Regions from separate parts of the Serratia aquatilis genome, predicted to be linked through region 2. Evidence: predicted binding sites of a transcription regulator. Region 2 holds the regulator's gene; each other region holds the start of a gene.

What was found. The regulator sigma-54, encoded in region 2, starts transcription at its own class of promoters, with help from an activator protein. The targets are predictions, from matches to a motif close to GTTGGCACANNTTTCGCTNT.
Positions count from the first base shown of each region.
Region 1: glnA (glutamate--ammonia ligase) is a predicted target of sigma-54. The motif match lies at 2,429-2,448, and genes of this name have one in related genera.
Region 3: glnK (P-II family nitrogen regulator) is a predicted target of sigma-54. The motif match lies at 4,202-4,221, and genes of this name have one in related genera.

Region 1 covers NZ_CP173186.1:5,344,587-5,352,624, forward strand. Annotated here, with positions in the region: gene yihX (glucose-1-phosphatase) at 1-167, opposite strand, end outside; gene typA (ribosome-dependent GTPase TypA) at 334-2,157, opposite strand; gene glnA (glutamate--ammonia ligase) at 2,530-3,939, shown strand; gene glnL (nitrogen regulation protein NR(II)) at 4,265-5,338, shown strand; gene glnG (nitrogen regulation protein NR(I)) at 5,323-6,735, shown strand; gene SAQUA_RS24315 (YshB family small membrane protein) at 6,850-6,972, shown strand; gene hemN (oxygen-independent coproporphyrinogen III oxidase) at 7,008-8,038, opposite strand, start outside.
Region 2 covers NZ_CP173186.1:553,733-561,770, reverse strand. Annotated here, with positions in the region: gene kdsD (arabinose-5-phosphate isomerase KdsD) at 1-299, shown strand, start outside; gene kdsC (3-deoxy-manno-octulosonate-8-phosphatase KdsC) at 317-871, shown strand; gene lptC (LPS export ABC transporter periplasmic protein LptC) at 868-1,446, shown strand; gene lptA (lipopolysaccharide ABC transporter substrate-binding protein LptA) at 1,415-1,954, shown strand; gene lptB (LPS export ABC transporter ATP-binding protein) at 1,961-2,686, shown strand; gene rpoN (RNA polymerase factor sigma-54) at 2,738-4,174, shown strand; gene hpf (ribosome hibernation promoting factor) at 4,198-4,485, shown strand; gene ptsN (PTS IIA-like nitrogen regulatory protein PtsN) at 4,707-5,168, shown strand; gene rapZ (RNase adapter RapZ) at 5,301-6,155, shown strand; gene npr (PTS phosphocarrier protein NPr) at 6,152-6,424, shown strand; gene SAQUA_RS02490 (aldehyde dehydrogenase family protein) at 6,749-8,038, opposite strand, start outside.
Region 3 covers NZ_CP173186.1:3,963,775-3,971,812, reverse strand. Annotated here, with positions in the region: gene SAQUA_RS17945 (Lrp/AsnC family transcriptional regulator) at 1-269, shown strand, start outside; gene SAQUA_RS17940 (SmdA family multidrug ABC transporter permease/ATP-binding protein) at 342-2,117, shown strand; gene SAQUA_RS17935 (SmdB family multidrug efflux ABC transporter permease/ATP-binding protein) at 2,110-3,888, shown strand; gene glnK (P-II family nitrogen regulator) at 4,275-4,613, shown strand; gene amtB (ammonium transporter AmtB) at 4,651-5,937, shown strand; gene tesB (acyl-CoA thioesterase II) at 6,018-6,881, opposite strand; gene SAQUA_RS17915 (YbaY family lipoprotein) at 7,148-7,639, shown strand; gene SAQUA_RS17910 (MGMT family protein) at 7,689-8,006, opposite strand.

The DNA of each region.
Region 1 (8,038 bases), 630 kb from region 2:
TCCTCATCGCTGACTTCACCGCGCTCATGCTGTTGGAAAACTTCTCCCATACTGAAACGTTCGGACAATATCGCCAACGGTGTACCACTTAGGTTACTCCAGACACCCAGTACACGTTTGAAATCGATATCGACAATCACATTACCTAAATCAAAGATATACAGCATAGTCCTCTCCTGATGAGCCGGTGAGATTTTACTGTAACGGGAAATGGTAAGGCTGAACAGGGAGCAAAGTGAAAAGCACACAGCGCGCCGCAGAAATAGGGAAAGGTAGAGGAAAAAACTCAGGGCGCTGTTACGCGCCCTAAGCATTGCGGGTTAAATCGGCTAATTAAGCTTCTTTAGGACCGCGGTTTGCACGTTTACGATCGTTTTCCGTCAAGTGACGCTTACGGATACGGATCGAAATTGGCGTAACTTCAACCAGTTCGTCATCATCGATGAATTCCAGAGCCTGCTCTAGAGACATCTTGATAGCCGGAACCAAAGTTGTCGCTTCGTCAGTACCGGAAGCACGCATGTTGGTCAGTTTCTTACCGGTCAGACAGTTGACAGTCAGGTCGTTAGAACGTGTGTGAATACCGATGATCTGGCCTTCGTACACTTCAGCACCATGGCCCAGGAACAGCTTACCGCGATCTTGCAAACCAAACAGGGCGAATGCTACCGCTTTACCCTGACCGTTAGAGATCAGCACACCGTTCTGACGCTGGCCAACTTCACCTGGACGCACGTCGTCGTAGTGGCTGAAGGTGGAATACAGCAGGCCGGTACCAGAAGTCATGGTCATGAACTCGTTACGGAAACCGATCAAACCACGGCTTGGGATCACATAGTCAAGACGCACACGGCCTTTACCATCCGGATCCATATTTTTCAGATCGGCTTTACGCTCACCCATCGCCTGCATCACGGAACCCTGATGCTGTTCTTCAATGTCCAACGTCACGTTTTCGAACGGCTCTTGCTTGCGGCCATCGATTTCACGGAAGATAACTTTCGGACGGGAAACCGCCAGTTCGAAACCTTCACGACGCATGTTTTCGATCAGAACAGACAGGTGGAGTTCACCACGGCCTGAAACACGGAACGCATCAGCATCTGCCGTTTCTTCAACGCGTAATGCCACGTTGTGTACCAGCTCTTTATTCAGGCGCTCAAGGATCTGACGTGAAGTCACGTACTTGCCTTCTTTACCACAGAACGGAGAGGTATTGACGTTAAAGAACATGCTTACTGTTGGTTCATCAACAGACAATGCAGGTAATGCTTCTACCGCGCTGACATCACAAATGGTGTCAGAGATGTTCAACTCACCCAGACCGGTGATCGCAATGATGTCACCAGCTTCAGCAACGGTGGCTTCAATACGCTCCAGCCCCATGTGAGTCAGCACTTTACCCACTTTACCGTTACGGGTTTTGCCTTCGCTGTCTACCACAGTAACCTGTTGGTTTGGCTTGACTTTACCGCGTTTGATACGGCCGATACCGATAACACCAACGTAGTTGTTGTAATCCAGCTGAGAGATTTGCATCTGGAATGGCGCATCCAGTTCAACCTTCGGCGCAGATACGTGGTCAACAATCGCCTGATACAACGGGGTCATGTCTTCAGACATGTCGTTGTGATCGGCACCTGCGATCCCCAGCAGTGCAGAAGCATAGATGATTGGGAAATCAAGCTGTTCGTCGGTGGCATCGAGGTTAACGAACAGATCGAAGACCTGATCAACAACCCAGTCCGGGCGCGCGCCAGGGCGGTCAACCTTGTTGATGACTACGATCGGTTTCAGACCATTGGCAAACGCTTTCTTGGTCACGAAACGGGTTTGCGGCATTGGGCCATCCATTGCATCCACAACCAGCAGCACCGAGTCGACCATTGACATCACTCGCTCTACCTCGCCGCCGAAATCGGCGTGCCCTGGGGTATCAACGATGTTGATGCGGTAGTCTTTCCAATTAATGGCGGTGTTTTTTGCGAGGATGGTAATCCCACGCTCTTTCTCCAAATCGTTGGAGTCCATTACGCGTTCTGTTGCTTCCGCACGCTCTCCGAAAGTACCGGATTGTTGCAGCAACTTGTCAACCAGGGTGGTCTTACCATGGTCAACGTGGGCAATAATGGCGATGTTACGCAAATTTTCGATCACAGCTTTGCCTCAGGCATTAGAAATAGCGCGCTATTGTACACGTATTAAGCGAGGGACTAAACAAGATCACAACAGTCTCTTATAAACAACCGTATATAGGTCAGTTTGTGATCCCTTTCACGGTGGAAAAAGCAGCAACAGCACGCATTTTGCACCACTACAGTGCCCCATAGCGCGTTATTTGCACCACATTAGTGCATTGCACTACTAATGGTGCATACTACCTATGAGCAAAACCCGCACAGATAGGCGATTATTTCGCTTTTAAAAAGTTGGCATAGTTTTCGCTTTAGTCTACAAAAGGCGAAATGATGCCAAGTTCCACAGATTCGTCACACGCCGACGACAATGATAAATCCGGGAGAGTTAAGTATGTCCGCTGAACACGTTTTGACGATGCTGAATGAGCATGAAGTGAAATTCGTAGACCTGCGTTTCACTGACACCAAGGGTAAAGAACAACACGTCACTATCCCTGCTCATCAGGTAAATGCCGACTTCTTTGAAGAAGGTAAAATGTTTGACGGCTCCTCAATCGGTGGTTGGAAGGGTATCAACGAATCTGACATGGTGCTGATGCCAGACGCCAGCACTGCCGTTCTCGATCCTTTCTTCGAAGAATCAACCTTGATTATTCGTTGTGACATCCTTGAGCCAGGCACCATGCAGGGCTACGATCGTGACCCACGTTCAATCTCAAAACGTGCGGAAGATTTTCTGCGCGCTTCCGGTATCGCTGATACCGTGCTGTTTGGGCCAGAACCAGAGTTTTTCCTGTTTGATGATGTGCGTTTCGGCAGCAGCATCCGTGGTTCCCACGTAAGCATCGATGACATCGAAGGCGCCTGGAACACCAGCACCAAATATGAAGGCGGTAACAAAGGCCATCGCCCTGCGGTGAAAGGCGGTTACTTCCCAGTGCCACCTGTCGACTCTTCACAAGACATCCGCTCTACCATGTGTTTGACCATGGAAGAGATGGGACTGGTCGTGGAAGCGCACCACCACGAAGTGGCTACGGCAGGTCAGAACGAAGTGGCTACACGCTTCAACACCATGACCAAGAAAGCCGACGAAATCCAGATCTACAAATACGTGGTTCACAACGTGGCCCATGCATTTGGAAAAACCGCCACCTTCATGCCAAAACCGATGTTCGGTGATAACGGTTCAGGTATGCACTGCCACATGTCATTGTCCAAGAACGGCACCAACCTGTTCGCTGGCGACAAATACGGCGGCCTGTCTGAAATCGCATTGTTCTACATTGGTGGCATTATCAAACATGCTAAAGCGATCAACGCGCTGGCTAACCCGACCACCAACTCCTACAAGCGCCTGGTTCCTGGCTATGAAGCCCCGGTAATGCTGGCTTATTCCGCCCGTAACCGTTCAGCTTCTATCCGTATCCCTGTGGTTGCCAGCCCGAAAGCACGCCGCATCGAAGCTCGCTTCCCAGATCCAGCAGCCAACCCATACCTGTGCTTTGCTGCACTGCTGATGGCTGGCCTGGACGGTATTATCAACAAGATCCACCCTGGCGATGCCATGGACAAAAACCTGTATGACCTGCCACCGGAAGAAGAAGCTGAAATTCCAAAAGTTGCAGGCTCACTGGATGAAGCGATGGCAGCACTGAATGAAGACCGCGAGTTCCTGACCCGTGGTGGCGTATTCACCGACGACGCTATCGATGCTTATATCGAACTGCGTAAAGAAGAGATGGATCGTGTACGCATGACGCCACACCCGGTTGAGTTCGAACTGTACTACAGCGTTTAAGGCCTTTTCAGATTGCAGGAAGGCGCTGGTGAAAAATGCCATCCTACCTGCAGTTTGAAAGATGACCAATACACTGCGCTCTCTGCGGATGACGCAGATAGTTTTAGTTATCGTTTTTTTGTTGCCGTGGAAACTTTCCTGCCCATCTTCGGATGGGCTTTTTTCTCCATTCTGGTTTCTGCAAAACTATTTCATACCGCGACGGTGGCGGATGAGGTAGGATGTATGCACTAAAAAGGTGCAAGAAACCGTTGTACCCAATAAACTTAAAGGTACAGCCCGGCGGCAGCCAACAACGCTGTGCATTGAAAGATGAAGGGCATATATGGCAACTGGCAAGCTACCCGACTCTGGGCAGGTCCTCAATTCTCTCATCAATAGTGTTCTGCTGTTAGATGAAACGCTTGCGATTCACTTTGCAAATCCGGCCGCACAACAGTTACTGGCACAGAGTGCCCGTAAACTTTTCGGTACACCATTGCCTGATTTACTCGGTTATTTCTCGCTGAACATCGAGATGATGCGAGAGAGCCTGAGCGCTGGCCAGGGCTTTACCGATAATGAAGTGACCCTGGTCGTCGATAACCGTGCACATATCCTCTCCTTGACCGCTCAGATGCTTCCTGAAGGCTTTATCCTCATGGAGCTTGCCCCTATGGACAATCAGCGCCGTTTAAGCCAGGAACAACTGCAACATGCTCAGCAGGTTGCGGCCCGCGATCTGGTTCGCGGGTTGGCCCATGAAATCAAGAATCCTCTCGGTGGTTTGCGAGGTGCAGCGCAGTTGCTGGCTAAAGCGCTGCCCGACCCAGCATTGACCGAATACACTAAGGTCATCATTGAACAGGCCGACCGATTGCGTAATCTGGTGGACCGTTTGTTGGGGCCGCAACGCCCCGGCCAACACGTTACTCAGAGCATTCATCAGGTTATGGAGCGCGTTAGCCAACTGGTATCGCTGGAAAAACCGGATAACGTTACGCTGATACGTGATTACGATCCCAGCTTGCCTGAGCTGGAACACGACCCGGAACAGATAGAGCAGGTGTTGCTCAACATCGCACGTAACGCTCTGCAGGCGCTGGGTGAAACTGGGGGAACGATTACGCTGCGTACACGCACCGCGTTTCAGATCACCCTGCATGGCACCCGTTGCAGGCTGGCTGCACGTATCGATATTGAAGATAACGGCCCCGGCGTACCGGCTCTGTTGCAAGACACGCTCTTCTATCCCATGGTCAGTGGCCGTGAAGGAGGTACCGGCTTGGGATTGTCCATCGCCCGTAGTCTTATCGATCAACATTACGGGAAAATTGAATATAACAGTTGGCCAGGACATACCGAGTTCTCGGTTTACCTGCCTATTTGTAAGCTGAGGTCTGTATGCAACGAGGGATAGTCTGGATCGTCGATGACGATAGCTCCATACGTTGGGTGCTTGAGCGCGCACTTACTGGAGCGAGTGTGAGCTGCGTCAGCTTCGACAGTGGTAATGCCGTGCTAGAAGCATTGGCCACGCAAACTCCCGACGTGTTGCTATCTGATATCCGCATGCCGGGTATGGATGGTTTGGCACTTCTTAAGCAGATCAAACAGCGCCACCCGATGCTTCCGGTCATCATAATGACTGCTCATTCAGATCTGGATGCGGCGGTCAGTGCCTATCAGCAGGGTGCCTTCGACTATCTGCCAAAACCTTTTGATATTGATGAGGCCGTCGCGCTAGTAGAGCGAGCCATCAGCCATTATCAAGAACAGCAACAACCCGCTCGCAGCCAGCCAGCCAACGATCCGGTTACGGATATTATTGGCGAAGCTCCGGCAATGCAGGATGTGTTCCGCATTATTGGCCGTCTGTCTCGCTCATCTATCAGCGTGCTGATCAACGGGGAGTCTGGAACAGGTAAAGAACTGGTCGCACATGCGCTGCACCGCCACAGTCCACGCGTCAAATCCCCGTTTATTGCGCTGAATATGGCTGCGATACCCAAAGATCTGATCGAGTCAGAACTCTTCGGCCATGAAAAAGGAGCATTTACCGGGGCTAATCAGATCCGTCAAGGCCGCTTCGAGCAGGCCGATGGTGGGACACTGTTCCTGGATGAAATTGGTGATATGCCGCTGGATGTACAGACCCGTTTACTCCGCGTGTTGGCAGATGGCCAGTTCTATCGGGTGGGGGGATATGCACCAGTAAAAGTGGATGTGCGTATCATTGCCGCCACTCACCAGAATCTGGAATTGCGCGTGCAAGAGGGCAAGTTTCGTGAGGATCTGTTTCACCGCCTGAACGTGATCCGCGTACATTTACCCCCCTTGCGTGAACGTCGTGAAGATATTCCGCGTCTGGCTCGCTACTTCCTGCAGGTAGCGGCAAAAGAATTGGGGGTCGAGGCAAAAAATCTGCATCCGGAAACCGAAACAGCCCTCACCCGTTTACCATGGCCAGGTAACGTACGCCAGTTGGAAAACACCTGTCGCTGGTTAACCGTGATGGCTGCCGGGCAGGAATTGCTGATTCAGGATCTGCCTGGAGAGCTGTTTGAAACCAGCGTACCTGAGGTTGGTAACCACGCTCTGCCAGACAGTTGGGCTACTCTGTTGGCACAGTGGGCCGATCGCGCACTGCGTTCCGGTCATCAAAATCTGTTATCGGAAGCTCAGCCGGAAATGGAACGCACATTGCTCACTACCGCGCTAAGGCATACCCAAGGACATAAGCAGGAAGCCGCTCGTCTACTGGGATGGGGAAGAAATACCCTAACGCGTAAGCTGAAAGAATTAGGGATGGAGTAACCTTTAGCCTCTGATGATTAAAAATACAATCGAGCGCACAAAAAACAGACGAGTTAAGGCTTTACAGGTTTTTTGGCAGCAGTATGATCGTGTCGCAAACTCTGGAGGCCTTAGATGCTGGATTCACTGATCGTATTTATTACTCATGGTGCAGACGTCAGTTCTGCCGTAAGCCATTCGCCACAAGCAGCCGTTGCTGCTGTGCTATGTGCGGCACTAATGAATTTCTTCAGTTAAAACAACAGCCGCAGATGCGGCCGTTGTTTTATATGTCAGATGACTCGTGAAAATTGCTGAGTCCGTGCTTGCTTTCGCAGGTAAATATCGAAACACATACAAATATTGCGGATCAGCAAACGCCCACGCGGCGTTACGCGGATCCCCTGCTCATCACGAACGACTAGTCCGTCACGTTCAAACGGCGCCAGTAATTCCAGGTCGGTTGAAAAGTAATCGGCAAATACAATCCCGTACTGTAGCTCAATCGGTTGATAAGCAAGCTGGAAGTTACAGATTAGCGTCTTGATAACGTCACGGCGCAGGCAATCGTCTTCTGTCATAGCTAAACCACGCCACAAGGCGTTACTGCGTTCAGCTATATTGGCGTAATACTCTTTCAACTCTTTCTGATTCTGCGCATAGCTGTCGCCGAGCATACTGATGGCAGAGACCCCAAGCCCCAACAGATCGCTGTCCCCCTGGGTGGTGTACCCCTGGAAATTGCGGTGCAACTTACCCTCCCGCTGAGCAATAGCTAACTCATCATTTGGACGAGCAAAGTGATCCATACCGATAAACTGATAGCCAGACTCGGTCAGTGAAGCAATCGTCTGCTGAAGAATATCGAGCTTCTGCTGAGCGCTCGGCAAATCGGCATCTTTGATTTTACGTTGAGCCGCGAATAACGCCGGCAAATGCGCGTAGTTAAACACGCTAAGGCGGTCCGGGTTTAATTCTGCCACGCGTTGTAAGGTGAAAGCAAAACTCTCTGGGGTCTGTTTTGGCAGGCCGTAAATCAGGTCGATATTAGTAGAATTGAACCCCAAGGCTTTAGCGCGGGCGATCAAGGCAAAAATAAAGTCTTCGTCCTGCTCACGATTAACCAGACGCTGAACCTCCTTATTGAAGTCCTGCACTCCCATGCTGAGACGGTTGAAACCCTCGGCACGTAAGTGATCTAACACATCCAGTTCGATTTCACGCGGGTCGACTTCGATCGACATCTCAGCTTCCGGCTGGACATCAAAATGCTGGCGTAGCATAGCCACCAGCCGACTGATTTGCTGCTTATCAAGGTAGGTTG
Region 2 (8,038 bases):
TGGAAATCACCCGCAAGAATCTGGGCATGACCGTCATCTGCAACGACCTGATGAAGATCGCCGGTATTTTTACTGATGGTGATTTACGCCGGGTGTTCGACATGGGTATCGACCTGAATAATGCCAAAATAGCCGATGTCATGACGCTTGGCGGCATTCGAGTTCGCCCCAACATGTTGGCTGTCGAAGTCCTTAATCTCATGCAACAGCGCCATATCACTGCCGTGTTAGTTGCCGATGGTGACCAATTGCTAGGTGTGGTACATATGCATGACATGCTGCGTGCTGGCGTCGTCTAATGAAAGGAACAAAGTGAATGAGTTTGGTTGAAACCTGCTACGGGCCGGTAACGGAAGAAGTCATGGCGCGAGCAGGAAAAATCCGCCTGCTAATTTGTGATGTTGACGGCGTGTTGTCGGACGGCCTGATTTACATGGGTAACAGCGGTGAAGAGCTGAAAGCTTTTAACGTGCGTGACGGCTACGGTATCCGCTGCCTGAAAACATCGGGTATCGAGGTTGCCATCATTACAGGGCGTTCGGCAAAATTATTGGAAGACCGGGCAAAAACCCTGGATATCACACATCTTTATCAAGGCCAGTCAGATAAGCTTTTGGCCTTCCGCGAACTGTTGGATACACTGTCTCTAACGCCAGATGAAGTCGCCTACATCGGCGACGACCTGATCGACTGGCCGGTAATGGCAGAAGTGGGTCTGGCGGTTGCGGTTGCAGATGCGCACCCGCTGCTGATACCGCGAGCTCATTATGTCACTCATCTGTCCGGTGGGCGTGGTGCGGTACGTGAACTATGCGACATTATTCTTTTGGCTCAAAATAAGCTGGAAGACGCCAAAGGGCTGTCTATATGAGTAAAACCAAACTTTGGATCACCTTGATACTACTGGTGGTCACGCTGGCGTTGATTGGCTGGAATATGACCAACGTCAACGATAATGGCAGCTCAGTACCGCTCAATGATCAGGATCCGACCTATCAGAGTCAGCATACCGTGACTATCGTGTATAGCCCGACCGGAAAGCTGAACTACAAACTGGTCGCAGAAGAGGTGAAATATTACACCACCGAAGAGTTAAGCTGGTTTACCCTGCCGGTGATGACGCTGTTTGATGAGAATGCAGTGGCAACCTGGTCGGTACGTGCCGATCGTGCCAAACTCACTAAAGACCGCATGCTTTATCTTTACGGCCACGTTGAGGTAAACAGTTTGACGACAACCTCACAGCTGGAAAAAATCAAAACAGAGAATGCTCAGGTCAATCTGATCACTCAGGATGTCTCTTCAGATGATGAAGTGACTCTGTTTGGAACGAATTTTACCTCTAACGGCATGAAGATGCGTGGCAATCTGCGGAACAAAACCGCTGAGCTGATTGATAAGGTTAAGACCAACTATGAAATTCAGAACAAAAAAACAACTCCGTAATCTGTTGATCGTCAGCCTCGTTTTGACCGCCAGCACCCCGGCTCTGGCGTTGAAATCTGACTCTGACCAACCGGTAAACATCAACTCGCTGAAACAGTCTCTGGATATGCAGAGCAATGTCAGTACCTTTACCGATGACGTGGTCATCAAGCAAGGAACCATCGAGATCAAAGCCGACAAAGTGGTGGTCACCCGCCCGGACGGCGATCAGAACAAAACCTACATTGAAGCGTTCGGTAATCCAGTCACTTTTTACCAGATGCAGGACAACGGTAAACCGGTGAAAGGCCATGCACAGAAAGTGCGTTACGACGTTGCGACTCAGTTGGTCACGCTCACGGGCAAGGCTTATCTGGAACAGCTCGACAGCAACGTTCAGGGTGACCGAATTACCTATCTGGTGCAGCAACAGCAGATGGAAGCGTTCAGCGACAAAGGCAAACGCGTGACAACGGTTCTGGTGCCATCGCAACTGCAAGACAAAAACGGCCAAAAAAAGAGTAACTAATCACTTATGGCAACACTTATCGCAGAAAACCTGGCGAAAGCCTACAAGGGCCGTAAAGTCGTTGAAGACGTGAGCCTGAAGGTAAAATCAGGGGAAATTGTCGGCTTGCTTGGGCCTAACGGCGCAGGTAAAACCACCACGTTCTACATGGTTGTCGGGATTGTCCAACGTGATGCCGGGCGCATCGTGATCGATGAAGAGGATATCAGTATTCTTCCGCTGCACGCACGTGCTCGCCGTGGTATAGGTTACCTACCGCAGGAAGCCTCTATCTTTCGTCGGCTGAGTGTTTATGACAACCTGATGGCCGTGCTGGAGATCCGCAACGACCTGACGAGTGAACAACGTGACGATCGTGCGGTAGAACTGATGGAGGAGTTTCATATTTCTCACCTGCGTGACAGTATGGGCCAATCTCTTTCTGGCGGGGAGCGACGCCGCGTGGAAATTGCCCGTGCACTCGCTGCCAATCCGAAATTTATCCTGTTGGATGAACCGTTTGCCGGGGTTGACCCGATTTCCGTTATCGATATCAAAAAAATCATTGAGCACCTGCGTGATAGCGGCCTTGGCGTATTGATCACCGATCATAACGTGCGGGAAACGCTGGATGTCTGTGAACGCGCCTACATTGTCAGCCAGGGCAAACTGATCGCTCACGGCACACCGGATGCTATTCTGGCCGACGAGCAGGTGAAACGTGTTTATCTGGGCGAAGAATTCCGCCTCTAAGTTCCAGTGGCATGCCAGCAGGCTGTCGTTAACGGAAGTAGACAGAAGATTATGAAGCAAGGTTTGCAACTCAGGCTCAGCCAGCAACTGGCCATGACTCCCCAACTACAGCAGGCGATACGCCTGTTGCAGCTGTCCACGCTTGAGCTCCAGCAGGAGATCCAACTGGCGTTAGAGAGCAACCCGCTGCTTGAACAAACCGACGATCAGCACGAAGAGATTGACGCCAAAGAGAGCACTGATACCGAAAACCTGGATACCCGCGAAGCGATGGAACAACAGGACATGCCGGAAGAGCTGCCCCTGGATACCTCATGGGATGAGATCTATTCGGCTGGAACACCTTCGGGTACCAGCACCGATTACGGTGATGATGAATTGCCGGTCTATCAAGGGGAAACCACGCAAACGCTACAGGATTACCTGATGTGGCAAGTGGACCTGACACCTTTTTCTGATACTGATGCCGCGATTGCCACTTCTATCGTCGACGCTGTTGACGATACCGGTTACCTCACCGTACCGCTGGAAGACATTCTGGAGAGTATAGGTGATGCAAATGTGACCATGGAAGAGGTCGAAGCGGTGCTGAAGCGGGTACAGCGTTTTGATCCGGTCGGTGTTGCGGCAAGGGATCTGCGCGATTGTTTGCTGATCCAGCTTTCTCAATATGCCAAAGACACCCCTTACCTGGCAGAAGCACGTCTGATTATCAGCGATCACCTGGATTTACTCGCTAACCATGACTTTCGTAGCCTGATGCGAACAACTCGCCTAAAAGAAGATACACTAAAAGAAGCGATGGTGTTGATTCAGTCGCTCGATCCTCGGCCTGGGCAATCGATCAATACTGGTGAGTCGGAGTATGTGATCCCGGATGTACTGGTACGCAAGGTGCAGGATAAGTGGGCAGTAGAACTCAATGCCGACAGTATTCCACGCCTGAAAATCAACCAGCAGTATGCGGCTCTTGGCAACAGCGTGCGCAATGATGCGGACGGTCAGTTTATCCGCAGCAATCTGCAGGAAGCAAAATGGCTGATTAAAAGCCTGGAAAGCCGTAACGAAACTCTGCTCAAGGTTTCCCGCTGTATTGTCGAACAGCAGGAAGCGTTCTTTGAGCAGGGGGAAGAATTTATGAAACCCATGGTACTGGCAGATATCGCACAGGCCGTGGAGATGCATGAATCGACAATCTCGCGCGTCACTACGCAGAAGTTTCTGCACAGCCCGCGTGGCATTTTCGAATTGAAATATTTCTTCTCCAGCCACGTGAATACCGATAGCGGTGGTGAAGCCTCCTCAACGGCAATCCGGGCATTAGTGAAGAAATTGATAGCGGCGGAAAATCCCGCCAAACCGCTTAGCGACAGTAAGCTAGCTACCCTGCTTTCCGAGCAGGGGATCATGGTAGCAAGGCGTACCGTCGCCAAGTACCGAGAGTCTTTGTCCATCCCGCCGTCTAACCAGCGTAAACAGTTGGTTTGACCTCTATAGAGAAGGAAGACATTATGCAGCTCAACATTACCGGTCACCACATCGAAATCACCGAACCTCTGCGTGAATTCGTGAACAGCAAATTTGCCAAGCTCGAGCAGTACTTTGATCGCATTAATCATGTCTATGTGGTACTCAGTGTGGAAAAACTGCAGCAGATTGCTGAAGCGACGGTGCACGTGAACGGTGGTGAGTTGCATGCCACCTCGGAAAAAGAAGATATGTATGCGGCAATTGACACCCTGATCGACAAACTCGCGCGTCAATTGAATAAACATAAAGACAAACTAAAGCAACACTGACATTCTGGGCCACTACCGTTAACGGCAGTGGCCCTAATCGTAGTCTACTTGGCTACACCGTAACCCTATGCGCCCCGTCTCTATGGGGGTGGGTGCAGAGGGTTACCATCAGGGTTAAACAGGCGAAAAATCGTCTTATGAGCATTATTTGTACAGGTCTTTTACACAGGGTAAAGCAGACTGGCCGGATAGTTGAATAAGCGGTTTTAAGTGAAGATGAGATGAACAACGAAATAATGCAATTAAGCTCGGTGTTAAACATCGAGTGCACCAAAAGCTCAGTACACTGCACCAGTAAAAAACGGGCGCTGGAAATTATCAGCGAGTTAGCCGCCAAGCAACTAGGCCTGCCTTCGCAGGTGGTGTTTGAAGCGGTTCTTACCCGGGAACGTATGGGCAGTACGGGTATTGGTAACGGTATCGCTATCCCACACGGTAAGCTGGAAGAAGACACCTTGCGAGCCGTTGGCGTGTTCATCCGTCTTGAACAACCTATCGCCTTTGATGCCATTGATAATCAACCGGTCGATCTGCTCTTCGCCTTACTGGTGCCAGCCGATCAATGTAAAACCCATTTGCATACACTGTCGCTGGTTGCTAAAAGATTGGCAGACAAAACCGTATGCCGCCGCTTACGCTCAGCGCAGAGTGACGAAGAACTCTACCAAATCATTACCGAATAACCGTTGGCTAGCGTGACTTGCAGCCCTGAAAACGATACTGTTTTCTTATTATGTATTCAGGCTTCGGCCTGAATTAACAAAGATCCTAACGGTGGCGATAAGCGCCACTCCGATGCCAGGGGGAGTTGCCACATGGTGCTGATGATTGTCAGCGGCCGTTCCGGTTCAGGGAAATCCGTCGCCTTAAGAGCGCTGGAAGACATGGGTTTTTACTGCGTTGATAACCTGCCCGTGGTACTGCTGCCGCAGCTTGCCCAAACGCTGGCGGAACGCAATAGCTCCGCTGCGGTAAGCATCGACGTACGTAACATGCCGGAATCACCGGAAGTGTTCGAACATGCAATGGCTCAGTTGCCAGAGAGTTTCTCTCCTCAACTGCTGTTCCTTGATGCAGACCGTAACACGCTGATCCGCCGCTACAGTGATACCCGCCGTCTACATCCACTCTCAGCCAAAAACCTGTCGCTGGAAAGCGCGATTGATGAAGAAAGCGATCTGCTGGAGCCGCTGCGTTCCCGCGCGGATCTGATCATCGACACGTCAGAAATGTCGGTGCATGAGTTGGCTGAGATGTTGCGTACTCGTCTGCTGGGCAAACGCGAACGTGAACTGACCATGGTGTTCGAGTCCTTTGGCTTCAAACACGGTCTTCCCATCGATGCCGATTACGTATTTGACGTTCGTTTTCTACCAAACCCGCACTGGGATCCCAAGTTACGTCCAATGACCGGCCTGGATAAGCCCGTGGCATCGTTCCTTGATCGCCATACCGAGGTGCATAACTTTATTTACCAGACGCGCAGCTACCTGGAACTGTGGTTACCGATGCTGGAAACCAACAATCGCAGCTATTTAACCGTGGCAATTGGTTGTACTGGTGGTAAACATCGTTCGGTTTACGTAGCAGAGCAGTTGGCCGATTACTTCCGTTCTCGCGGCAAGAATGTCCAGTCACGCCACCGCACACTGGAAAAGCGCAAGCAATGACGGTCAAGCAAACGGTAGAGATCAAAAACAAGCTGGGTATGCATGCCCGCCCGGCGATGAAGCTGTTCGAGTTGGTGCAGAGTTTTGATGCTGAAGTGCTGTTGCGTAATGACAGCGGTACCGAGGCAGAGGCCAGCAGCGTGATTGCGCTGCTGATGCTCGATTCCGCCCAAGGCCGTCAAATCGAAATAGAAGCCACCGGGCCGGAAGAACAACAGGCCCTGGCGGCAGTTATCGAATTGTTCAACTCCGGGTTCGACGAAGATTAACCCCCTATTCTCTTTATCCTGCAAGCCGCCTCTACGTTGGCAACAACGCTGCGGCGCGAAAGACGACAGCATCCCCTATGAATTTCGTGTTGCAGCTAGGCGGCAAGTGCGTTAATCCCCAGGAGCTTACAATAGGTAAGTGACTGGGGTTCACGTACGCAGACAACAACGCTGCGGCGCGAAAGACGACGGCATCCCCTATGAATTTCGTGTTGCAGCTAGGCGGCAAGTGCGTTAATCCCCAGGAGCTTACAACAGGTAAGTGACTGGGGTTCACGTACGCAGACAACAACGCTGCGGCGCGAAAGACGACGGGGATAGCAATCAGTACCTCATCATTACCGATTTCAGTTCCGTATAGTGCTCAATAAACGCGCTGCCAAACTCCCGGCCAATCCCTGACGATTTCACCCCGCCAAATGGCAATGCCGGATCGAGGAAGGTGTGCATGTTGATCCACACGGTCCCGGCCTGGATACGCGGGATCATACGCATGGCCTTGCTGAGATCGTTAGTCCACAGGCTGGCAGCCAAGCCATAAGGCGAGTCATTGATCATGGCGATCATCTGCTCTTCATCATCATAAGCCAGGAAAGTCCCTACCGGACCAAAGGTTTCCTCACGCATTAATGCATCATTCGGCCCATTGGCGCGGATCGCTGTCGGAGCAACAAAGAAGCCGGGACCAGCCAAAGCATGGCCGCCACAGACAATCTGGCTACCCTCTGCCCGCGCTTTGTCAAACATGCCAAGCACCTTGCGGTAATGGGCTTCATTGGCCAATGGCCCCACTTCTGTAGTTTCATCCAGCGACGAGCCTACTTTCATCGCCGCCAAACGCTGCGTCAGCTTTTCCAACACCTCATCAATATGGCTTGCTGGCAGGTAGAAACGCTCCGCCGCAGCGCAAATCTGCCCCTGATTCAGGTAACCTGCCTCAACAATGCCATCGACCATCTTCTCTACCGAGACGTCTGCCAAAAACGCAGCGGCATTTTTGCCACCCAGTTCCAGCGTGGTACGGACAATACCTTGTTCCATCGCCGCTTTACCTACGGCGATCCCGGTTGGGACAGAACCGGTAAAGGTCACTTTGGCACAATGAGGATGGGCGATAAGCGCGGGTCCAAGACGGGCTCCAGAACCGTTGATCACGTTGAGCGTTCCCTCAGGGATACCCGCCTCTTTTGCCAGCTCAGCGACACGCAGCATGGTCAGCGGCGTATACTCACTTGGCTTGAGAACCACGGTACAGCCACAGGTCAGTGCCGCAGCCAGCTTCCAGATGGAGATCATGATCGAGAAATTCCACGGAATGATCCCAACCACCACGCCCAGCGGCTCTCGCCGGGTAAACGCGGTGTACTTTTCCCCTCTGAAAGAAGGTAATGAAACGTTCAGCGTTTCCCCGCTGATTTTGCTCGACCAGCCGGCAAAATAGCGCAGAAACTGTGAAGCCATATCGATTTCCAACGCGCGGGACAGTTGAATGGTTTTTCCGGAACACAGGCTTTCCAACTGTGCCAACTCCTCGCGGTGAGTCTGTAGCAGATCGGCCAGGCGTGTCAGGCAGTTACCACGCTCCATTGGCGAGACCTGTGCCCAGGCACCGTG
Region 3 (8,038 bases), 2.0 Mb from region 2:
CGGCTTTTGTTCTGATAAAAACCCAGCAACACAGTAGCGAATGGTATCATAAGTTTGTCGAGCTCGCCGCGCAGATGCCCGAGGTTCTGACTTTTTATCGCATGGCGGGAGAGTACGATTACCTGATGCAGGTGGTTGTGGCCGACATGAAAAGCTATGACAACTTCTACAAACGCTTGGTGAATGGCGTACCCGGTTTGATTGATGTTACCTCCAGTTTTGCAATGGAAACCATCAAAAGTACCACGGCGCTGCCGGTGCCGGAATGAATGGTTCACGCTACTTTTTCCCTGAGTAAGCTGGCCAATCATCTGTAGTAAACCCATCTGGAATATAACCGCGTGAGATTATTTGCTCAAATCGGCTGGTACTTTCGCCGTGAGTGGCGCCGCTACCTGGGGGCAGTGGTACTGCTGATCATTATTGCCATGTTGCAACTGCTGCCACCAAAACTGGTCGGTATCATTGTTGACGGCATCACTGAGAAACAGATGTCGACCAACGTGCTGATGGCATGGCTGGGGCTAATGCTTGGTACGGCGATCGTCGTTTATCTGCTGCGCTATGTGTGGCGGGTGCTGCTGTTCGGTGCTTCCTATCAGCTTGCCGTGGAATTGCGAGAAGATTTCTATCGCCAGCTCAGCCGACAGAATCCAGCCTTTTACCTGCGTCACCGCACCGGCGATCTCATGGCTCGTGCCACCAATGATGTGGATCGCGTGGTCTTTGCCGCTGGAGAGGGGGTTTTGACGTTGGTGGACTCCCTGGTGATGGGGCTTGCCGTATTAATCGTGATGAGTACTCAGATCAGTTGGCAGTTGACCCTGATTTCGCTAATTCCTATGCCTATCATGGCGATTGCGATCAAGCATTACGGCGATCAACTTCATCAGCGCTTTAAAGCGGCGCAGGCGGCGTTTTCTACCCTCAACGATCAGGCGCAGGAAAGCATGACCAGTATTCGCATGATCAAGGCGTTTGGCTTAGAAGCTCGTCAATCCAGCCAGTTTGCCGAGGTTGCAGCGCAAACGGGGGCGAAGAACATGCACGTAGCACGTGTCGACGCGCGTTTTAATCCGACGATTTATATCGCGATTGGTGCCTCTAACCTGTTGGCTATCGGCGGTGGTAGCTGGATGGTAGTGAACGGCTCCCTTTCTCTGGGCCAACTGACCAGTTTCGTGATGTACCTGGGGCTGATGATCTGGCCGATGCTCGCCTTGGCCTGGATGTTCAATATTGTCGAGCGGGGTAGCGCAGCCTACAGCCGCATCCGCAGCTTGTTGCGAGAGGCACCTGCTGTGCAAGATGGTGAACTCGAAATCCCAGCTGGGCGCGGCAATCTGCTGGTTGATATCAAACTGTTCAATTACCCGCAAACCCAAAAACCCGCGCTGCATGATGTTGCACTGCAACTGCAACCAGGGCAAATGCTGGGCATCTGTGGGCCAACCGGTGCGGGGAAATCGACGCTGTTATCCCTGATCCAGCGCCAATTTGACATTGAGAGTGGCCAAGTCAGCTACCACGGTTTGCCGCTTACCCAGATAAAACTCGATGCATGGCGTTCACGTATATCGGTAGTGAGCCAGACCCCCTTTCTGTTCTCAGATAGCGTGGCTAATAATATTGCCCTGGGTAACCCTGCGGCAACGCAAGAGCAGATTGAGCAGGCTGCGCGCCTGGCCAGTGTCCATGAGGATATTCTGCGGTTGCCTCAGGGTTATGAGACCGAAGTGGGGGAACGCGGCGTAATGCTTTCTGGTGGCCAGAAACAGCGGATCTCCATTGCACGAGCTCTGCTGCTGGATGCCGAAATTCTGATCCTGGATGATGCGCTCTCTGCGGTTGATGGACGTACCGAGTACCAAATCCTTTACAACCTCCGCAGTTGGGGGAAAAACCGTACGGTGATCATCAGCGCGCACCGTCTCTCAGCCTTGACTGAGGCCAGTGAAATTCTGGTAATGCAACAGGGAACGGTCGTACAGCGTGGGCGGCATGCGCTACTGGCGGCCCAACCCGGTTGGTATCGTGATATGTACCGCTATCAGCAGTTGGAAGCCGCGTTGGATGAGTCTCCTGAAAACGCAGAGGAGGCCTTGGTCGATGAGTAAAATGCAACAGTTGTGGCCAACGCTGAAACGGCTGTTGGCTTACGGTTCTCCTTACCGTAAACCACTGGGGCTGGCGGTGATGATGCTGTGGATTGCCGCTGCGGCAGAAGTCGCCGGTCCGATATTGATTGGCTATTTTATCGATAACTATGTTGCCAGGGGCCAGTTACCGCTGAAGATTGTCGGCGGTTTGGCCGTAGCCTATATCCTATTGGAACTGCTCGCTGCGGTAATGCAGTATTTCCAGGCGATCCTGTTTAATCAGGCCGCCGTCGGCGTAGTGCAGAGGCTGCGCATTGATGTGATGGATGCGGCACTGCGTCAACCATTGAGTGCATTCGATACCCAGCCCGTTGGGCAATTGATCTCGCGGGTGACCAACGATACCGAAGTGATCAAAGATCTGTATGTCATGGTGGTGTCCACGGTACTGAAAAGTGCAGCGCTGATCGGTGCAATGCTGGTGGCGATGTTCAGCCTTGACTGGCGTATGGCGTTGGTCGCGATTTGCATATTCCCCGCTGTATTTACGGTAATGGGGATCTATCAATATTACAGCACGCCGATTGTTCGCCGGGTACGCAGTTATCTTGCAGATATCAACGACGGTTTCAATGAAGTGATAGGTGGAATGAGCGTGATCCAGCAGTTCCGCCAACAGCAGCGTTTTGGTGAGCGCATGAGTGCGGCAAGCCGCTCGCATTATATTGCACGGATGCAGACCTTGCGGTTGGATGGTTTCCTGTTACGGCCTTTGCTCAGCCTATTCTCTGCACTGGTATTGTGTGGTTTGCTGATGTTGTTTGGCTTCAGCGGGGAAGGGGCTATCGGGGTAGGGGTATTGTATGCCTTTATCAACTACCTTGGCCGCTTGAATGAGCCATTGATTGAGTTAACTGCCCAACAATCGATTTTGCAGCAGGCAGTGGTCGCGGGCGAGCGCATCTTCGAGCTAATGGATCGCAGCCAGCAGCGTTATGGCAGCGACGAGCGTCCGTTGGCAAGTGGACGTATCGATATCAGTGGCCTGAGTTTCGCCTACCGTAGTGACAAAAAGGTGTTGCAGCACATCTCACTGAGCGTCCCTCCACGGGGTTTTGTTGCCTTGGTTGGGCATACCGGCAGCGGTAAGAGCACGCTGGCTAACTTGTTGATGGGGTATTACCCATTAAGTGAGGGTGAAATTCGTTTGGATGGGCGCCTGCTATCCAGCCTTTCGCATAGAACCTTGCGGCAAGGCATAGCCATGGTGCAGCAAGATCCGGTGGTTATGGCTGAATCAGTGTTGGCCAACGTGACGCTTGGGCGCAATATCAGCGAGCAAGTGGTCTGGAAGGCGCTGGAAACGGTGCAACTGGCGGAGTTGGTACGAGGATTACCTCAGGGGATCCAGACGCGTCTTGGGGAGCAGGGGAATAATTTATCGGTTGGTCAGAAGCAATTGCTCGCTATGGCACGTGTATTGGTGCTGGCTCCCAAAATCCTGATCCTCGATGAAGCTACTGCTAACATTGACTCAGGTACTGAGCAGGCGATTCAGCGTGCGCTGCGCCTGATCCGTGAACATACGACGCTGGTTGTTATTGCCCACCGCCTTTCCACGATTGTCGATGCTGATTCTATCCTGGTACTGCACCGTGGTCATGCGGTTGAGCAGGGTAACCATCAGCAACTCTTGGCACAGCAGGGGCGTTATTATCAGATGTACCAGTTGCAACTGGTAGGGGAGGAACTGGCTGCGTGTGCTGGCGAAATCCCCCAACCGCTTTAGGCTGTGTCCCTCCATTTCCCGTGGTGCCGTCGCAGACCCAAAAGCCTGTTATCAAGGCGGAGGGTGAAGGGCAGAGTGGCTCTCTGTTCAACAGCCTACTCCTCCCATCAAAAGCTCCTCAATCAAGGAGCTCTTGATTTTTGCACCACAAACAAACCTTCACTGTTTTGCAGTTATCATCGCTGCACGTTTTGATGGCGCAGTGCACTAAAATAGTGCAAAACAAGATCCGTTATTGGTACCGTAACGGATAGTCAGTGCCATAATCCCTACCCAACCTTCATAACGCACTGAATCATAATGAATAATTATTTATGGCACAGTCTTTGCTTATCTAGAATTGTACCAAGAGTGAGTTTTCTAGGCTTAATTCGCGGAGAGGCAATATGAAACTGGTTACCGTGGTGATCAAACCATTCAAGTTAGAGGACGTGCGTGAAGCCTTATCCTCCGTAGGTATTCAGGGGCTGACCGTCACTGAGGTTAAGGGTTTTGGTCGCCAGAAGGGCCATGCTGAGCTCTATCGAGGAGCTGAATACAGCGTCAATTTCTTGCCCAAAGTCAAAATTGACATTGCTATTGCCGATGATCAGTTAGATGAAGTCATTGATGTCATCAGTAAAGCGGCCTATACCGGAAAAATTGGTGACGGCAAGATTTTCGTTGCCGAATTGCAACGCGTCATTCGTATTCGTACTGGCGAAACAGACGAAGCGGCACTTTAAGCACCAGCTCGGTCAAGTGAATGGGGATGGATCGATTATGAGAAGACTTTTATCCATGTTGGGCCTGAGTTTGGTAACCCTGGTTCCTTCTTTGGCTATGGCCGCTCCTGCTGTGGCAGATAAGGCTGACAACGCGTTTATGATGATTTGTACCGTGCTGGTGCTATTCATGACGCTGCCTGGTATTGCGTTGTTTTACGGTGGATTGCTGCGCGCCAAGAACGTACTTTCGATGTTGACCCAAGTTACGGTGACCTTTGCTTTGGTGTGCGTACTGTGGGTTTTCTATGGTTACACGCTGGCTTTCAGCGAAGGGAACGCCTTCTTTGGCGGTTTTCAGACGGTGATGCTTAAAGGGATCGGCATAGATAGCGTGACCGGCACTATGAGCCAAATGATCCACGTTGTTTTCCAGGCTTCCTTTGCCTGTATTACCGTAGCTTTGGTGGTGGGGGGCTTTGCCGAGCGTATTCGCTTCTCTGCAGTGATCATCTTCGCCGCTATCTGGTTCACCATTTCCTACCTGCCGATTGCGCATATGGTGTGGGGTGGTGGATTGTTGGCAAAAGATGGTGCTCTGGACTTTGCTGGTGGAACCGTTGTGCACATCAACGCGGCCAGTGCTGGTTTGGTAGGGGCTTACCTGCTTGGCAAGCGCGCCGGATTTGGCAAAGAAGCGTTCAAGCCTCATAACCTGCCGATGGTATTTACCGGGGCCTCTATATTGTACATCGGTTGGTTCGGCTTCAACGCCGGTTCAGCCAGCGCAGCCAACGGGATTGCCGCTCTGGCATTCCTCAACACGGTCATAGCTACGGCGGGTGCAATTCTCTCTTGGACCTTTGCTGAGTGGATAATGCGGGGTAAACCTTCGCTGCTGGGAGCTTGTTCAGGCTGTATTGCCGGTCTGGTTGCGGTAACTCCTGCGGCAGGTACCGTGGGCGTGGGGGGAGCGCTGATTATTGGCCTGTTGGCGGGGGTGGCTGGCCTGTGGGGGGTAGTAACGCTGAAGAAATGGCTGAAAGTGGATGATACCTGCGATGTGTTTGGTGTCCACGGCGTGTGCGGCATTGTTGGCTGCCTGCTGACCGGTGTGTTTACTGCTTCATCACTGGGCGGTACGGGCTATGCAGCGGGAGTGACCATGGGCCATCAAATGTGGATCCAACTATTGAGTGTGGTTGTGACTCTGGTGTGGTCGAGCGTAGCGGCGTTTATCGCTTTCAAAGTGGCCGGTGCGATTGTGGGGCTGAGAGTACCTGAAGAACAAGAGCGTGAAGGTCTGGATGTTAACAGCCATGGTGAAAATGCCTACAACCAGTAACACAGGTAATGCCATTAACTGAATTATCGATAATTAACATGTACAAAGAGGGGCGATGGCGACATCGCCCCTCTCTCTTTTTATGCATCGCGCTGACGCATAACGCCTTCTTGCACGGAAGTGGCTATCAGCACTCCGTCACGGGTATAGAACTGCCCACGCACGAAACCACGAGCGCCGGAAGCCGAGGTGCTTTCCACTACGTAAAGTAACCAATCATCTAAACGGAATGGGCGGTGGAACCACATAGAGTGATCGATGGTGGCAACTTGCATCCCTGGTTCAAGGAAACCGATGCCATGTGGCTGCAGTGCAGTGGGTAAGAAATTGAAGTCAGAAGCATAGCCGAGCAGATACTGATGGATACGCTGGTCATCTGGCATAGCGCCGTTGGCACGGAACCAAACATGTCGAATAGGTTCTTCAATGCTCCCTTTCAACGGATTATGGAATTTTACCGGGCGCATCTCGAGCGGCTTTTGGCCAATAAACTTGTCACGTACTTTCTCTGGCAACATGTACGCCAGTTTTTGCGCGATTTCAGACTCTGACAACAGGCCTTCTGGCGGAGGCACGTCCGGCATGGTGTTCTGGTGCTCAAAGCCTTGCTCGGGGATTTGGTAAGAGGCTGTCATGTAGAAAATAGGCTTACCATTTTGAATGGCGCTCACACGACGTGCACTGAAACTATTACCGTCACGCAGAGATTCTACATCATAAATAATGGGTTTGCTGCTGTCTCCTGGACGCAGGAAATAGCTATGAAATGAATGAACACTACGCTCTAAAGGAACGGTTTGTTTTGCGGCGTACAGTGCTTGGCCAACGACTTGCCCGCCAAATACTTGGCGTAAGCCCAGATCCTCGCTCTGGCCGCGAAATAGACCCTCTTCAATTTTTTCCAGGTTCAGCAGGTTAAGGAGGTTTTCTAGTGCCTGACTCATAAAGTAGCGTTCCTCGTAGTCATAATGTTAGGGCAGTGTGCTTAATATGATGGCAGGACGTCAATTATATTGCATTGTCTGGTTGGTAACCGTTGGTGAACTGTGGATGTTTTGAGCTTATCGAGTGATGTTAATTATCAGTGTTATTAAGTAGCTGAGTGGTTCCAATGCTGCTCTCTGGGGATTTATCAGAATTATACTCTATTTTTAATGTTTAATATGGTTTAAGTTGTTATCTGTTAAATAACAATAAAGGATAAATAACTATGAGAAATTGGAAGATAGTTGGGGGTGCAATTGCGCTGACAATCTTGTTAGCAGGCTGTTCCCCCAAGAATATGGATGCTCCCACTCAGGCTACCGATACCTCTGCCGTAGCGCAAATGCCGATTCAGGGCCCGGTAGTGCAGGGTACAGTTAACATTCGCCAACGTATTGCTTTGCCGCCTGATGCAGTCCTGACGGTGACACTGTCTGATGCATCACTTGCTGATGCGCCTTCAAAAGTCATCTCACAGCTCGCAATCCGAACAGAAGGTCAGCAGGCACCTTTCAGCTTCGTATTGCCGTATACACCTGATGAAATCCAACCTAATGCGCGCATTATCCTGAGCGCAGCGATTACGTCGAATGGTCAGCTTATGTTCATTACGGACACGATCCATGAAGTGATCAACCGTAACGGAACCGGCGCTGATTTATTGCTGGTTCCTGTGCAGAATACTTCGATTCAGGTGACACCAGCGTCAGCTCAGTAACGCTAAGTCTCTTCAATAGCCTTTGGGGCATCCTCAAAGGCTATTTTGTTTACTCCCAGCGCCAGCCGTAAACGGCCAGATTTATCTGCCCTTGCGCGGAGAATTCAACTCCTTCAGCCTTTAATGCCTGCTTTTGCCGGATGTAGTCATCACCACGCAGTGAAATTTCTCCATGGCGGTTAATGACTCGATGCCAGGGCAAAGAACTACCTGCCGGAAGTTTTTTCAATACTCCCCCAACCTGCCTCGCTGCACGTGATGAGCCGGCCAACCTCGCCACTTCGCCGTAGGTGGTTACCTTGCCATAGGGTATAGCGGCAATCACGTGAAATACGCGTTGACGAAATGTGGCGTCTTCAAGTGCCATACTTCTCTTCCTGCTGTAAAAACCGTTAGTGA